DNA from 2 places in the Caballeronia sp. LZ016 genome. Region 1 is predicted to be linked to the other one. Evidence: predicted binding sites of a transcription regulator. Region 1 holds the regulator's gene; the other holds the start of a gene.
What was found. Region 1 encodes LexA, which represses DNA repair genes until DNA is damaged. Its sites were predicted from a motif close to ACTGTATNNNNATACAGT; they were not measured.
Positions count from the first base shown of each region.

Region 2: imuA (translesion DNA synthesis-associated protein ImuA) is a predicted target of LexA. The motif match lies at 1,994-2,011, and genes of this name have one in related genera.

Region 1 covers NZ_JARTVY010000001.1:2,411,572-2,419,433, reverse strand. Annotated here, with positions in the region: gene gnd (phosphogluconate dehydrogenase (NAD(+)-dependent, decarboxylating)) at 1-892, shown strand, start outside; gene P9220_RS11460 (ABC transporter permease) at 946-1,791, opposite strand; gene nodI (nodulation factor ABC transporter ATP-binding protein NodI) at 1,801-2,715, opposite strand; gene P9220_RS11450 (universal stress protein) at 3,059-3,568, shown strand; gene P9220_RS11445 (DUF2939 domain-containing protein) at 3,585-4,175, opposite strand; gene P9220_RS11440 (hypothetical protein) at 4,256-4,591, opposite strand; gene lexA (transcriptional repressor LexA) at 4,705-5,373, opposite strand; gene P9220_RS11430 (sulfate ABC transporter substrate-binding protein) at 5,620-6,654, shown strand; gene cysT (sulfate ABC transporter permease subunit CysT) at 6,819-7,703, shown strand; gene cysW (sulfate ABC transporter permease subunit CysW) at 7,730-7,862, shown strand, end outside.
Region 2 covers NZ_JARTVY010000001.1:2,000,291-2,008,152, reverse strand. Annotated here, with positions in the region: gene P9220_RS09545 (DNA polymerase Y family protein) at 1-1,123, opposite strand, end outside; gene imuA (translesion DNA synthesis-associated protein ImuA) at 1,068-1,931, opposite strand; rRNA gene rrf (5S ribosomal RNA) at 2,155-2,267, opposite strand; rRNA gene P9220_RS09530 (23S ribosomal RNA) at 2,434-5,316, opposite strand; tRNA gene P9220_RS09525 (tRNA-Ala) at 5,602-5,677, opposite strand; tRNA gene P9220_RS09520 (tRNA-Ile) at 5,722-5,798, opposite strand; rRNA gene P9220_RS09515 (16S ribosomal RNA) at 5,860-7,391, opposite strand.

The DNA of each region.
Region 1 (7,862 bases):
TCACAATCCGCAGGCCACCGACGCGCTCGCAACGGAAGGCGCGACCGGTGCGAAGGACCTGGGCGATCTCGTCTCGAAGCTCGCCGCGCCGCGCGTCATCTGGCTCATGCTCCCCGCGGGCAAGATCACCGAGGACACGCTCACGGACCTCCACGAGATTCTTCACGCGGACGACGTGGTGATCGACGGCGGCAACAGCTTTTACAAGGACGATATCCGCCGCGCCGCGCAGTTCCGGGAGCAGGGCGTGCATTACGTCGATGTCGGCACGTCGGGCGGCGTGTGGGGCCTGACGCGCGGCTATTGCATGATGATCGGCGGCGATGAAGCCGTGGTCCGCCGGCTCGATCCGATTCTCGCGACGCTCGCGCCCGGACGCGGGGACATCCCGGAAACGCCGGGCCGCGAAGGACGCGATCCGCGCGTCGAGAACGGCTACATGCATTGCGGCGCCGTCGGGTCCGGCCATTTCGTGAAGATGGTGCATAACGGCATCGAGTACGGGCTGATGCAGGCGTACGCGGAGGGCTTTCACATCCTGAAGCACAAGGAGTCGGCCGAGTTGCCGGAGAACGAGCGATACACCCTCGATCTCGCCGATATCGCGGAAGTGTGGCGGCGCGGCAGTGTCGTGTCGTCATGGCTGCTCGATCTCACGGCGGGCGCGCTCGCCAGCGACGACGGACTCGAGCGGTTCTCGACGGAAGTGGCCGACAGCGGCGAAGGGCGCTGGACGATCGAAGCGGCGATCGAGGAAGCGGTGCCGGCGCAAGTGCTGTCCGCGGCGCTCTACACGCGCTTTCGCTCGCGCGACGCCGACCTGTTCCCCGAGCGCATGTTGTCCGCGATGCGCTTCGGCTTCGGCGGACACAAGGAGTTTCCGGTGAAGTGAGCGCCTGCGTTACGGTGCGTCACGGCAAACGGCGATGACTTCATCGCCGTTTTTCATTTCATGATGCGCCGCCTGAAAAGCCACGCGCACGCGAAAAACGGCAGCACCGAATAGGCGATCAGCACGCCCAGGTGCAGCGCGACGCCATCGGGCGCGCGTCCGAGCATCGCGGGACGAATCAGTTCGACTGCGTGAAAGAGCGGCAGCGCCTGCGTCGCGTGCTGCGCGAGCGCCGGCAGTTGCGTCACCGGAAAGAACACGCCGGAGAGCAGCAGCATCGGCGTGAGCGCAAGCGTCTGATAGAACATGAAGAAGTCGTAGCTCGGCGCGATGGCGGTGACGATCATCGCGGTGCTCGCGAACGCCAGTCCTGTCAGCACGATCACCGGCACCGCGAGCAGCATCGACGGAAAATTCGCATAGCCGAGCACGCCCGCGACCACCATGATCGCCACGCCCGAAAGCACCGACTTGCTCGCGGCCCACACGATCTCGCCCAGCACGATATCGCCGAGCGTGAGCGGCGTGTGCATGATTGCTTCCCAGGTGCGCTGAACCTGCATCCGCGAGAAGCCCGAGTACATCGCTTCGAAGCTCGCGGACATCATCACGCTCGAGGCCACCGTGCCCGCTGCGAGAAACGCGATATACGACACGCCGTCGACTCGCCCGACCATCAGCCCGAGACCGAGCCCGAGGCCGAAGAGATAGATCATCGGATCGGCGAGATTGCCGATCATCGACGCCACCGCGAGCTTCTTCCAGACGAGGTAGTTGCGCCGCCACACCGCTATCCAGTGCGTCGCGTTGGCGGGCAGGGCGCTCGAAAGCGGCGTCAGGTGGCCGGCCTGCTCACGGAGATTGCCGGCGCGTACACCGGACTGGTCGAAAGTGTCCATTGTTTTTTGTCAATCCACCATCTCGCGCCCGGTCAGGCGCAAAAACACGTCTTCCAGATTCGCCGGACGATGCAGGTAGCGCACGTCCGCGCGGCCCTTCACGCGCGCGTGCACGGGCTGCGGATCGTCGACGTAGCAGAAGATCGTCTCGCCGCTTACTTCGATTCGCTCGACGAGCGGCTCCAGCTCGGCAGCAAGCGCACGCGGGTCCGGCCCGTAGATCTCGATGACGTCCGAGCCGATCACCGATGCGATCAGGTCGTGCGGCCGGCCTTCCGCGATCTTGCGTCCCTCTTCGATCACGCACAGGCGGTCGCAAAGGCGCTCGGCTTCCTCCATGAAGTGCGTCGTCAGCAGAATGGTCTTGCCGCGCGCGAGCAGCGAGCGCAGGCGCTCCCAGATCAGGTGCCGCGCCTGCGGATCGAGGCCGGTCGTAGGCTCGTCCATCACGAGGACGTCGGGATCGTTGACGAGCGCGCGGGCCAGCGTCAGCCGCCGTTTCATGCCGCCCGACAGTTCGCCGACGCGCGCGTCCGCCTTGCTCTCCAGCCGCGCGAACTCCAGTAGCGACGGCACCAGCGCGGCCATCCGCGCGCCCGTCAGCCCGAAGTAGCGGCCGAAGACGAGCAGGTTCTCGCGCACGGTGAAGTCGGGATCGAGATTGTCGAACTGCGGCACGACCCCGACGCGCTGCCGGGCGAAACGTGCACGGGCCGGCACGGGCTCGCCGACGAGGCGAATCGTGCCGCTATCTGGCGACGTCATGCCGAGCAGCATCTTGAGGGTCGTCGTCTTGCCCGCGCCATTGGGGCCAAGCAGACCGAAGCATTCGCCGGGGCGCACGTGGAAGGTCAGTCCGTCGACGACATTCTTTCCGCCGTATCGTTTTCTGACTTCGGTGAATTCGATGGCGGGCGCGGGCACTGAAGTGTCGTCGGGTGCGTCGGCTGCGCCGCGCGGGATGTCGCTCGTCATGCATCGCCTGCCAGAAGGGAATCCAGCGGGCTAGTGTAATCCAATGCACCAGTGCGGCGCTTTGCATGCAACCGCATGCTGCACGCGCGATTCAATCGCGTGCCGGATGCGTCAGGCACGTGTCGGGCGACAAGTGCCCGGCCTTGCGGGACAAGGCGGGCAGCAACTGGCACGGCTAAAGCTAACACGGTGCGGCGTTGCGCAAGATTAGCGTTTTCCATCGTTGCGACGCGGGTCGCGGCACACGATCATCAAGTTACGCCGCACTCTTGCGATGCGGCAGGGAGGCATGATGACAAGCTACCGAAAAATTCTGCTCTGCTACGACGGCTCCCGAGAAGGCCGCAAAGCGCTGCGCCAGGGCGCGAACCTCGCGCTCGATCTGAACGCGGAAACGCATGTGCTCGCCGTGGTCGACATGCGATCGAGTATTGCGCAGAGCGCCGGTCTGCTGACCGACGTGGCTTGCGGACGTTTCGAGGATGCGGCGCGCGACATCCTGCAGGAGGGCGTCGACTGGCTGCGTGAGCGCGGATTGCAGGCCCAGGGGCACTTCGCGTTCGGGCATCCGATCGACGAAATTGCCGCGCTCGCCGATAACCTCAAGGTCGATCTCGTCGTGGTGGGGCATCGCTGCCGCAGCGGACTGGCGCGATGGTGGATGGGCGCGGGCAACACGCCGCTGCTCGATCGCGTGTCGTGCAGCATTCTGGTGGCGGTCTGTCAGGCAGGCGAATCCGCCGAAGCCGAAGACGCCGCCGCGTATGCCGCCAAGCCGGTCAAGGCGGAAGAGGGCGCGTAGTTCGGCGTCGCGCTCGTCAGCCGTTCAGATCGACGGCGACGAGCTTCCATGACACGAGACCGCTGCGGCGGAAGATGGCCGAATACCGTGCATCGCCAGCGCCGTGCTGATAGGTCACGACGAAGGTATTGATGTCGCGGTATCTGGCGGTCGTCTGTGGCGGCTGCGGCAGACCGGGCGGTTGCGGCAGCGGACCGGACGCCGCCGTGACGCTCGCGCCGTTTCGTGACGGCGCGGGCGGCCGTTCGCCAGGAACGCCGCGCGGCGGAATGCCGTTGAGTATCGCGGCGACGCCATCGGGTGTCGCATAGGAGTCGACCAGCGGCCCGACGAGCGCCGCGCCGATCATCGCCCCGAGAATCGCGAGCGGATTGCCGCTCTTCTGAATGTCGATGCGACGCGTCAGCAGCGCCGCGACCTGTTCCTTCAGGCTGCTGCGCAACGCCGGAAAATCGACGTACTCGCTGACAGTCTCTGCATCGCGCGCATCAGCCGCGCGCTTGACGCGATCCAGCGCCAGATACGGCGACGCATACATGAATGCCACCGCCGCGCCGCACAGAACGACAGCGAGTGCAATAGCGACAAGACGGGTAGTTCGCGACATGCGGTGCACGAGCCTCTCGAGCGTCGGTCTGACTCAGATTGACCGCGCCGGTGCAAGAACGATCCCGCAACCCGCGACGTTCACGCCAGAAACCCGCCCGCGCCGCCGGCACGTTCCTCGTCGATGCAGCGGTCGAGCATGCGCGACACCTCGCTGATCTTGCCGACCATGATGACGCGCGATTCGCTGCGATAGACCCGCACCGGGGCGCGCTGCGCCGGCTCCGCATGGACCGTCTTGGCAAGCGACACCCGGGCGAACGCCGGCTGACGCGACGGCAGCACCGGCATTTCATCGAACAGATCCGGCGTGGCTTCAGCAAGCGGACGCGCCGCGACGCCGCAGGGAATCAACGCACGCAGATGACGCAGGCGGCCGAACTGGCGGAAGGGCAACAAACGGGCAAAACGTTCCATGATGACTCTCCAGGCGATAGGACGCACTGCGGCCAAGCCGCGAACGGCTGCCGTCATGCTTTGATGTACTCGAAACGCGCCGCGTCGTGCGTGGCGTGGGGGAAGCGGGCGCGCTAGAACTCGCCCGAGCGGATCAGACCGACCGCGATGCCTTCCAGCGCGAATTCACCGCTGCCGGAGCGCACGAAAATGTTCTCGTAGTCCGGGTTCTCGGCGATCAGTTCGACGCCGTCCGAACGACGCTTCCAGCGCTTGACCGTGACGTCGTCGCCGAGACGCGCGACCACGATCTGCCCGTCTTTGGCTTCGGTGCGTTTTTGCACCGCGAGCAGGTCGCCATCCAGGATGCCGGCGTCGCGCATGGACAGCCCGCGCACCTTCAGCAAATAGTCCGGCTTGCTGGAAAAGAGCGCCGGATCGCACGCGTAGTGCTGTGAAATGTGCTCCTGCGCGAGGATGGGACTGCCGGCCGCCACCCGGCCGACGAGCGGCAGAGACAATTGCATGATGCTCGGATGCGGCAGCGTGAACTGATGCGGAAGCTCGTCGGAGCGTGCGGCTTCGCTGATCAGCCGGATGCCTCGCGACGACCCTGCGGCCAATTCGATCACGCCCTTGCGCGCCAGCGCTCGAAGATGCTCCTCGGCGGAATTGGCCGAACTGAAGCCGAGTTCCGCAGCGATTTCGGCGCGCGTGGGCGGGAAACCGGTGCGCTCGATAGCGCGCTGCAGGAGTTCGAAGACCTGCTGCTGGCGAGCGGTAAGTCTTGAGGTTCTAGTCACTGGCTGGCCCCTGCTGCGCTGTATGGATGAACAGATGACTGTATTTTTATACAGTATTTCATACTTTTCAAGCATTACTTTAACTTCGCCCCGGCAGCGCCCCGCAGCGGGCGTTTTCGATGGAAGGACGCCAAAGCGCCGGTCGTTAGCACGTTTCGGTATAAAAAGATGAAAAACGATTATTTCTAATCATATAGCCGCGCCGATAGACTGATTCCGTCAATTGGATAAGACGGAGAACGGGGAATGCAAAGCACGAAAGCGGGATTGGGGACCAGGGGAAGAAAGCTGCTCACCGCGTTGGCGCTGGCGGCGGCGACGATTGGCATCGGTGTTCAGGCGCACGCACAGACATCGTTTCTGAACGTCTCCTACGATCCGACGCGCGAGCTGTACCAGGACTTCAATCAGGCGTTCGCGAAGAAATGGAAGGCCGACACCGGCGAAACGGTCACTTTCAAGCAGTCGCACGGCGGTTCGGGCGGCCAGGCCCGCGCGGTCCTCGACGGACTGCAGGCCGACGTCGTAACGCTCGCGCTCGCCTATGACATCGACGCGCTCGCCGGCAAGGGGCTCGTCAGCGGCGACTGGCAGAAGCGCCTACCGGATAACGCGTCGCCGTACACGTCGACGATCGTGTTCCTCGTGCGCAAGGGCAATCCGAAGCACATCAAGGACTGGGACGACCTGACGAAGCCGGGCGTATCCATCGTTACGCCGAACCCGAAGACCTCGGGCGGCGCGCGCTGGAACTATCTCGCAGCGTGGGCGTATGCGCAGCACAAGCCCGGCGGCAATGAGCAGACCGCGAAGGACTTCGTCTCGAAGCTCTACAAGAACGCGGGCGTGCTCGATTCCGGCGCGCGCGGCGCGACGACGAGCTTCGTGCAGCGCGGGCAAGGCGACGTGCTGATCGCGTGGGAGAACGAGGCGTTCTTGTCGCTCAAGGAGTTCGGGCCGGACAAGTTCGAGATCGTCGTGCCGTCGGTGAGCATCCTGGCGGAGCCGCCGGTCGCGGTGGTCGACAAGGTCGTCGACAAGCACGGCACGCGCAAGCTCGCCGAGGCGTATCTGAAGTATCTGTACAGCGACGAAGGACAGCAGATTGCGGCGCGCAACTTCTATCGCCCGCGTTCGAACACGGTTCCGGCCGGTCTGACGAAGCAGTTTCCGAAGCTGAAGCTCTACACCATCGACGATACCTTCGGCGGCTGGACGAAGGCGCAGAAGACGCACTTCGCGGATGGCGGCGTGTTCGACTCGATCTATCAGCCGCAGTAATGGCACGGCAGTAACGGCAAGGCAGTAACGACACGGAGCAGGGCGGCTCGATGATGGAGCATCGAGCCGGATCGGCAAATGACCAAGCGGCGCGCCATGACGCCGCTCGTCGCACGTGCAGCAACAAGCGCCCGCCCCGGCGCACTGGACAGGACAATTCGAGCATGACCACTTTCAACCTGCGCAAGCCGAGCGCGCTACCGGGCTTCGGCTTGACGCTCGGCATCACGCTCGCGTATCTGAGCCTCATCGTGCTCATACCGCTTGCGGCTACTTTCGCCAAGACGGCGACGCTCGACTGGGCGCAGTTCGTGCGCGCGGTCAGCTCGCCGCGCGTGCTGGCGTCGTACCGGCTGACGTTCTTCGCCGCGCTCGGCGGGGCGCTCATCAACGCGGTGTTCGGCTTTCTCGTCGCGTGGGTGCTGGTGCGCTATACGTTTCCGTTCAAGCGTATCGTCGACGCCATCGTCGATCTCCCGTTCGCGCTGCCGACTTCCGTCGCGGGCATTTCGCTCGCCGCGGTTTATGCGGGCAACGGCTGGATCGGGCAATTGCTCGCGCCGCTCGGCATCAAGGTGGCGTTCACGCCGCTCGGCGTGCTGGTGGCGCTGACGTTCATCGGCTTGCCGTTCGTCGTGCGCACGGTGCAGCCGGTGCTCGAGGAATTCGAGCGAGAGCAGGAAGAGGCCGCTGCGTGCCTCGGCGCGACCCGCTGGCTGACGTTTCGCCGCGTCGTGCTGCCATCGCTTTTCCCCGCGCTGCTGACGGGCTTCGCGCTCGCGTTTGCGCGCGCGCTCGGCGAATACGGGTCGGTGATTTTCATCGCCGGCAACGTGCCGATGAAGTCGGAAATCACATCGCTACTCATCATCACGAAGCTCGAACAGTACGACTATGCCGGTGCAACGGCGCTTGCGGTGGTGATGCTGTGCGTATCGTTCCTGATGCTGCTGTTCATCAATACGCTGCAATGGTTTCTGCAACGGCGCACGAGCAGGACGGTCGCACCGCCGGTCCCGACGCTGCATGTCGACGGAGGCCGCGCATGAGCACGCCCGACAGCAAGGCGATCGCGATGAACACCGCTGACCAGCGCGAAGTTCCTGCGCTCAATCCGGTGACGGAGCCGCGCGCGATACGCTGGCTGCTCACCGCGATCGCGCTTCTTTTTCTCGCGCTCTTTCTCGTCGTGCCGCTCGTTGCGGTGT
Region 2 (7,862 bases), 410 kb from region 1:
CCAGCCGCGCGCTCAGACGTTCGAGCAGTTGCGCCATCGATTCGTTATCGGAGGTGGGCATCGGAAAAAGCGTGTCGGACGGCGGCGCGTGCTCGCTGACCTTGTCGGCAAGCAGCTTCATCTCGATGACCGGCGCGATGAGCGTCGTCTGATTCAGCTTTTCGCGCAGCAGCCAGAGGATGTGGTCGGCATCGCGCGTCGGCACGGCCCAGCCGATCTGCAACGTCGAGGTTTTCGGCGCGTTGCGCGCGGCGAGTTCGTGCTCGAGCAGCAGAGCGAATCCGCTGACGGCGGCGTGATGCGCGCTCAGCCAGCCGGCCAACTGCAGCACGAGCCGGCGCGCTGCGAACAGCAACGCCTCGGCACTATCGACGCGCGCCTGCAATTCGAGCCGCGCCTCGAACGATGCGGGCGCGCAAAACGCCTCGCGAGGATCCGGCGCCTGCCCGTACGCCTGCGCGAGCCACTGCAGAATGCCTTGACCGAACCGGCGCGCCACGCCCTTGCGCGGCAAGCGGCGCAAATCGGCGAGCGTCGAGCAGCCGATCTGTTCGAACACATTGCCATGCGATTCCGCCGACGGAACGAGCGACACCGGCAAGGCGTCGAGCACGCGCACGAGCGTCGTACCTTTCACGATTCGCACACGACGCGTCACGCGTCGCGTACGCGCGTGCGCGAGCAGCCACGCGCCCCACGGAGTCGGCGCGCAACCCAGGCGTGAAGTAAAGCCGCAGCCCCTCACCGTGGACGTCACCTTCGCCAGCAGCGCGCGCAGCCCGCCGAACAGCCGCGTGCTCCCGCTGACTTCCAGCAGCACCGTATTGGCGTGCGCGAGCACGACCTTCGGCGTAAAGGCGAGCAAGGCCAACGCGACGGCTTCGAGCGCGCGCTGCTCCTCGCTGATATCCACCGCCAGCAGCGTCAGGTGCGGCGCCAGCGCAAACGCGTGCGAGCGCGTGCTGCCGGGCCGCACGCCGAGCCGAAACGCGATGAGATCGGGCAGCAGGATGCGCGCGTGATCGGCAAGCGCGAAGCAAGGCTGGTCGATGGCGTCTGCTGGGTCGTCATTGCCCGTCGGCCTCGCTCCAGGCGAAATCGAACTCGCCGATGCGGATGGCATCGATGGCGGCCTGACTGCTTCGAGCGACAAAAGCGGCAATGTCACCGCTATCCACAACATGTTTGACCTCTCGTGCTTTCCTTTGCTGACTCGCGCGACGCAAATGCTCGGGCAACGCCGGCAACTGCAACGGCAAGCGCAACTGCAACGGCTTCTCCAGCAGCGGACCGCGCCGCTTGATGATGTCGATTTCCAGCATGACGGCCTGCATCCATTCGCGACGGTTCATCGTCTGTGCGGTGGGCGGGAGGATCGGCTTGCACACCATGCGCAACGGCGCGGCGGAAGATTGCTTTGCGGCATTGAGCGGGCGGAACAAAAACGCCAACGATTGCGACTCCTGGGCCGCCACCTGAAGTCGGCGCAACGCTTCAGGACGCGCTTTCGGCAGCCAGATCAGCACTGCGCCGATGCCCTCCTGCTTCAGCGACTGTTCCGCGGCCCACAGCACCTGCTCGTCAGTTGCTCTGACCCAAACCAGCTTGTTCGTCGCGATGTGCATCGCCCGGAAGGCGGCGAAATTAGGCATCCACGGTGGCGCGATGAGTACGACGGAACGACTCTGGATGGTCGTCAGTTCTCGAAGGCAGCGTGCAAGCAGGCGGACTTCCCCAACGCCGCTCTCTTCGATCAGCAATTCCGTCACGGTGCCGGGAAGCCAGCCTGCGCCGGGCAAAACGCGATCAAGTAACCGATAACCGCTCGAGATAACATTCGGATGCGACGAGCTGAACTGCTCGCCTTGCCACAGTTGCTGTTGCAAGCGCGCAGTCAGCTGGAAATCGAGCAATGAAAGTGCGGCACCCATATGTTCCCGCTCGATAAATTGGACGGGCCGCTCATGCCTGATACGTGGCGACCTCTAGCTGTACTGTATATTTATACAGTATTTCGAGGGGAATGGTAACCGCTAGGGGTAGTAGGAGTGGGGCTTAGGAGTGCGAGGAAAGGCGGGTTACTGCGAAGATTCTTGCGCCGAAACGCAAAAACCCCACCTTTATGGGGTGGGGTTTTTGTTTAAGGCATGAGGAGCCTGACGATTACCTACTTTCACACGGGGATCCGCACTATCATCGGCGTGGAGTCGTTTCACGGTCCTGTTCGGGATGGGAAGGGGTGGGACCGACTCGCTATGGTCATCAGGCATGACTTGTTGTTGTCTCGCGAGGTGGCGCGACAACCAATCTGGGAAGAAGTAGATTCGGTAGTGACTGTTGGGCACAGTCGCGTCACTCAACCGGCGTGCTCCCTTCGGGGGTTGCATTGAGTAAGCGCTAAAGCGCTAACTCACTGTGAAACACACTGGTTATAGGATCAAGCCTTACGGGCAATTAGTATCAGTTAGCTCAATGCATTACTGCACTTACACACCTGACCTATCAACGTCCTGGTCTGGAACGACCCTTCAAGGGGCTCGAAGCCCCGGGGATATCTCATCTTAAGGCGAGTTTCCCGCTTAGATGCTTTCAGCGGTTATCTCTTCCGAACATAGCTACCCGGCGATGCCACTGGCGTGACAACCGGTACACCAGAGGTTCGTCCACTCCGGTCCTCTCGTACTAGGAGCAGCCCCCTTCAAATATCCAACGCCCACGGCAGATAGGGACCAAACTGTCTCACGACGTTTTAAACCCAGCTCACGTACCTCTTTAAATGGCGAACAGCCATACCCTTGGGACCGGCTACAGCCCCAGGATGAGATGAGCCGACATCGAGGTGCCAAACACCGCCGTCGATATGAACTCTTGGGCGGTATCAGCCTGTTATCCCCAGAGTACCTTTTATCCGTTGAGCGATGGCCCTTCCATACAGAACCACCGGATCACTATGACCTGCTTTCGCACCTGCTCGACTTGTCGGTCTCGCAGTTAAGCACGCTTATGCCATTGCACTATCAGCACGATTTCCGACCGTACCTAGCGTACCTTCGTACTCCTCCGTTACGCTTTGGGAGGAGACCGCCCCAGTCAAACTGCCTACCATGCACTGTCCCCGATCCGGATCACGGACCAAGGTTAGAACCTCAAACAAACCAGGGTGGTATTTCAAGGACGGCTCCACCGAAACTGGCGTTCCGGTTTCATAGCCTCCCACCTATCCTACACAGATCGGTTCAAAGTCCAATGCAAAGCTACAGTAAAGGTTCATGGGGTCTTTCCGTCTAGCCGCGGGGAGATTGCATCATCACAAACACTTCAACTTCGCTGAGTCTCGGGAGGAGACAGTGTGGCCATCGTTACGCCATTCGTGCAGGTCGGAACTTACCCGACAAGGAATTTCGCTACCTTAGGACCGTTATAGTTACGGCCGCCGTTTACCGGGACTTCAATCAAGAGCTTGCACCCCATCATTTAATCTTCCGGCACCGGGCAGGCGTCACACCCTATACGTCCACTTTCGTGTTTGCAGAGTGCTGTGTTTTTATTAAACAGTCGCAGCCACCAGTTTATTGCAACCTCTTCACCCTTCTGGCGCAGGCCAGTCAAGCTACAGAGGCGTACCTTATCCCGAAGTTACGGTACCAATTTGCCGAGTTCCTTCTCCCGAGTTCTCTCAAGCGCCTTAGAATACTCATCTCGCCCACCTGTGTCGGTTTGCGGTACGGTCATCGTTAGACTGAAGCTTAGAGGCTTTTCTTGGAACCACTTCCAATTGCTTCGCTTCCGAAGAAGCTCGCGCCACACCCTTGAATCCTGTGCCCGGATTTGCCTGAGCACCTTCTCCAATGCAGCGACCGGGACGTCCAACACCCGGACAACCTTCCGCGATCCGTCCCCCCATCGCATCTAACAATGGTGCAGGAATATTGACCTGCTTCCCATCAGCTACGCATTTCTGCCTCGCCTTAGGGGCCGACTCACCCTACGCCGATGAACGTTGCGTAGGAAACCTTGGGCTTACGGCGAGGGGGCTTTTCACCCCCTTTATCGCTACTCATGTCAGCATTCGCACTTCCGATACCTCCAGCATGCCTTTCGACACACCTTCGCAGGCTTACGGAACGCTCTCCTACCACACGTACTTGCGTACGCATCCGCAGCTTCGGTGACTGGCTTGAGCCCCGTTACATCTTCCGCGCAGGACGACTCGATCAGTGAGCTATTACGCTTTCTTTAAAGGGTGGCTGCTTCTAAGCCAACCTCCTGACTGTTTTAGCCTTCCCACTTCGTTTCCCACTTAGCCAATCTTGGGGACCTTAGCTGGCGGTCTGGGTTGTTTCCCTCTTGACACCGGACGTTAGCACCCGATGTCTGTCTCCCGTGATTGCACTCTTCGGTATTCGGAGTTTGCTATGGCGTAGTAATCCGCAATGGACCCCACAACCATGACAGTGCTCTACCCCCGAAGGTGATACACGAGGCACTACCTAAATAGTTTTCGGAGAGAACCAGCTATTTCCAAGTTTGTTTAGCCTTTCACCCCTATCCACAGCTCATCCCCTAACTTTTCAACGTTAGTGGGTTCGGTCCTCCAGTACGTGTTACCGCACCTTCAACCTGGCCATGGATAGATCACTTGGTTTCGGGTCTACGCCCAGCAACTGATCGCCCTATTCGGACTCGCTTTCGCTACGCCTGCCTTAATCAGTTAAGCTCGCTACTGAACGTAAGTCGCTGACCCATTATACAAAAGGTACGCCGTCACCCCTTGCGAGGCTCCGACTGTTTGTATGCATGCGGTTTCAGGATCTATTTCACTCCCCTCCCGGGGTTCTTTTCGCCTTTCCCTCACGGTACTGGTTCACTATCGGTCGATCACGAGTATTTAGCCTTGGAGGATGGTCCCCCCATCTTCAGACAGGATTTCACGTGTCCCGCCCTACTTGTCGTACCCCTAGTTCTTCCACGCTGCTTTCGCTTACAGGGCTATCACCTGCTATGGCCGCACTTTCCAGAGCGTTCAGCTAACAATGCAGATAAAGAGTACAGGCTCTTCCCATTTCGCTCGCCACTACTTTGGGAATCTCGGTTGATTTCTTTTCCTGCGGTTACTTAGATGTTTCAGTTCACCGCGTTCGCTCCACATGACCTATGTATTCAGTCATGGGTGACCCATACGGGCCGGGTTTCCCCATTCGGACATCTTCGGATCAATGCTCGTTTGCCAGCTCCCCGAAGCTTTTCGCAGGCTACCGCGTCCTTCATCGCCTGTGATCGCCAAGGCATCCACCACATGCACTTGTTCGCTTGACCCTATAACGAGTGCGTCTCTCATCGAGCCACATCCGCCATAGGCTGAGTTTTCGCGTTGTGCCGTATTCCAAGTCATCATTAAGATCACTTTTCATACTCGATACAATCACTACCCTGAACCTGCTACTCACGCCCATCTCTAAGCGCTTTCCCAGATTCTCTTTACTACTTCTTCCAGATTGTTAAAGAACGTTTAGCCGACAAGCGTGTTTCAATACTTGCGACATCAACTGGCTAGCAATCGCCAATGCTTAACGCTTACCCGAAGCGCTAGGCATTGAGGATTGGTGGAGGATGACGGGATCGAACCGACGACCCCCTGCTTGCAAAGCAGGTGCTCTCCCAGCTGAGCTAATCCCCCGATGAGGCCTGACTAAGGTGTTGCCCAGCCACGCCTGATTCGGATGGTGGGTCTGGTTGGATTCGAACCAACGACCCCCGCCTTATCAAGACGGTGCTCTAACCGACTGAGCTACAGACCCTTAGCCTGTCTTTCTGACAGCCGATAAGCGTGAGCGCTTAACTTTAAGCGCGAAGCTCGAGAAAGGAGGTGATCCAGCCGCACCTTCCGATACGGCTACCTTGTTACGACTTCACCCCAGTCATGAATCCCACCGTGGTAAGCGCCCTCCTTGCGGTTAGGCTACCTACTTCTGGTGAAACCCACTCCCATGGTGTGACGGGCGGTGTGTACAAGACCCGGGAACGTATTCACCGCGGCATGCTGATCCGCGATTACTAGCGATTCCAGCTTCACGCAGTCGAGTTGCAGACTGCGATCCGGACTACGATCGGTTTTCTGGGATTGGCTCCACCTCGCGGCTTGGCAACCCTCTGTTCCGACCATTGTATGACGTGTGAAGCCCTACCCATAAGGGCCATGAGGACTTGACGTCATCCCCACCTTCCTCCGGTTTGTCACCGGCAGTCTCCTTAGAGTGCTCTTGCGTAGCAACTAAGGACAAGGGTTGCGCTCGTTGCGGGACTTAACCCAACATCTCACGACACGAGCTGACGACAGCCATGCAGCACCTGTGCGCCGGTTCTCTTTCGAGCACCCCCACCTTTCAGCAGGGTTCCGACCATGTCAAGGGTAGGTAAGGTTTTTCGCGTTGCATCGAATTAATCCACATCATCCACCGCTTGTGCGGGTCCCCGTCAATTCCTTTGAGTTTTAATCTTGCGACCGTACTCCCCAGGCGGTCAACTTCACGCGTTAGCTACGTTACTAAGGAAATGAATCCCCAACAACTAGTTGACATCGTTTAGGGCGTGGACTACCAGGGTATCTAATCCTGTTTGCTCCCCACGCTTTCGTGCATGAGCGTCAGTGTTGGCCCAGGAGGCTGCCTTCGCCATCGGTATTCCTCCACATCTCTACGCATTTCACTGCTACACGTGGAATTCTACCTCCCTCTGCCACACTCAAAGCCTGCCAGTCACCAATGCAGTTCCCAGGTTAAGCCCGGGGATTTCACATCGGTCTTAACAGACCGCCTGCGCACGCTTTACGCCCAGTAATTCCGATTAACGCTCGCACCCTACGTATTACCGCGGCTGCTGGCACGTAGTTAGCCGGTGCTTATTCTTCCGGTACCGTCATCCTCCATCCATATTAGGGACGAAGTTTTCTTTCCGGACAAAAGTGCTTTACAACCCGAAGGCCTTCTTCACACACGCGGCATTGCTGGATCAGGGTTGCCCCCATTGTCCAAAATTCCCCACTGCTGCCTCCCGTAGGAGTCTGGGCCGTGTCTCAGTCCCAGTGTGGCTGGTCGTCCTCTCAGACCAGCTACAGATCGTCGCCTTGGTAGGCCTTTACCCCACCAACTAGCTAATCTGCCATCGGCCGCCCCTGCAGCGCGAGGTCCGAAGATCCCCCGCTTTCCTCCGTAGATCGTATGCGGTATTAATCCGGCTTTCGCCGGGCTATCCCCCACTACAGGACACGTTCCGATGTATTACTCACCCGTTCGCCACTCGCCGCCAGGCCGAAGCCCGCGCTGCCGTCCGACTTGCATGTGTAAGGCATGCCGCCAGCGTTCAATCTGAGCCAGGATCAAACTCTTCAGTTCAAACCCTGTTACTGTTTTTCGGTTCCGTTAGAAACCGGTCGCTCACTCAACGTACTGACGATGATTAATCCGTCAGAAGACAGATAAACCTTCCTCTTAATACTTCGTGTGAGACTCTTGATTACTTTTGCTTGTCGCTCCAGCACCTAAGCACCAGAACCGCACTCGCCATCAAGCGCCCACACTTATCGGCTGTTAGTTTTTAAAGAACATTCGCTAGACCTTCCCGCTTCGTCTTGCGTCGCTGCGTCAGCAGCAGAGAAACGAGATTATGAACATCGCTTCGAAGTCTGTCAACAAGTTTTTTAATCGCTTTACTTGCTGACTGCGCTGGAGACCTTCTACCTCCACTCTCCCGCGCCCTTCCAAACCGCCTCATCCCGCTTCCTTCGCGTTCAGTGAATCGCGAAGGAACGGAATTCTAGTTAGCGCCGGGGCAATATGCAAGGCCTGCAACACGAAAATCTGCAA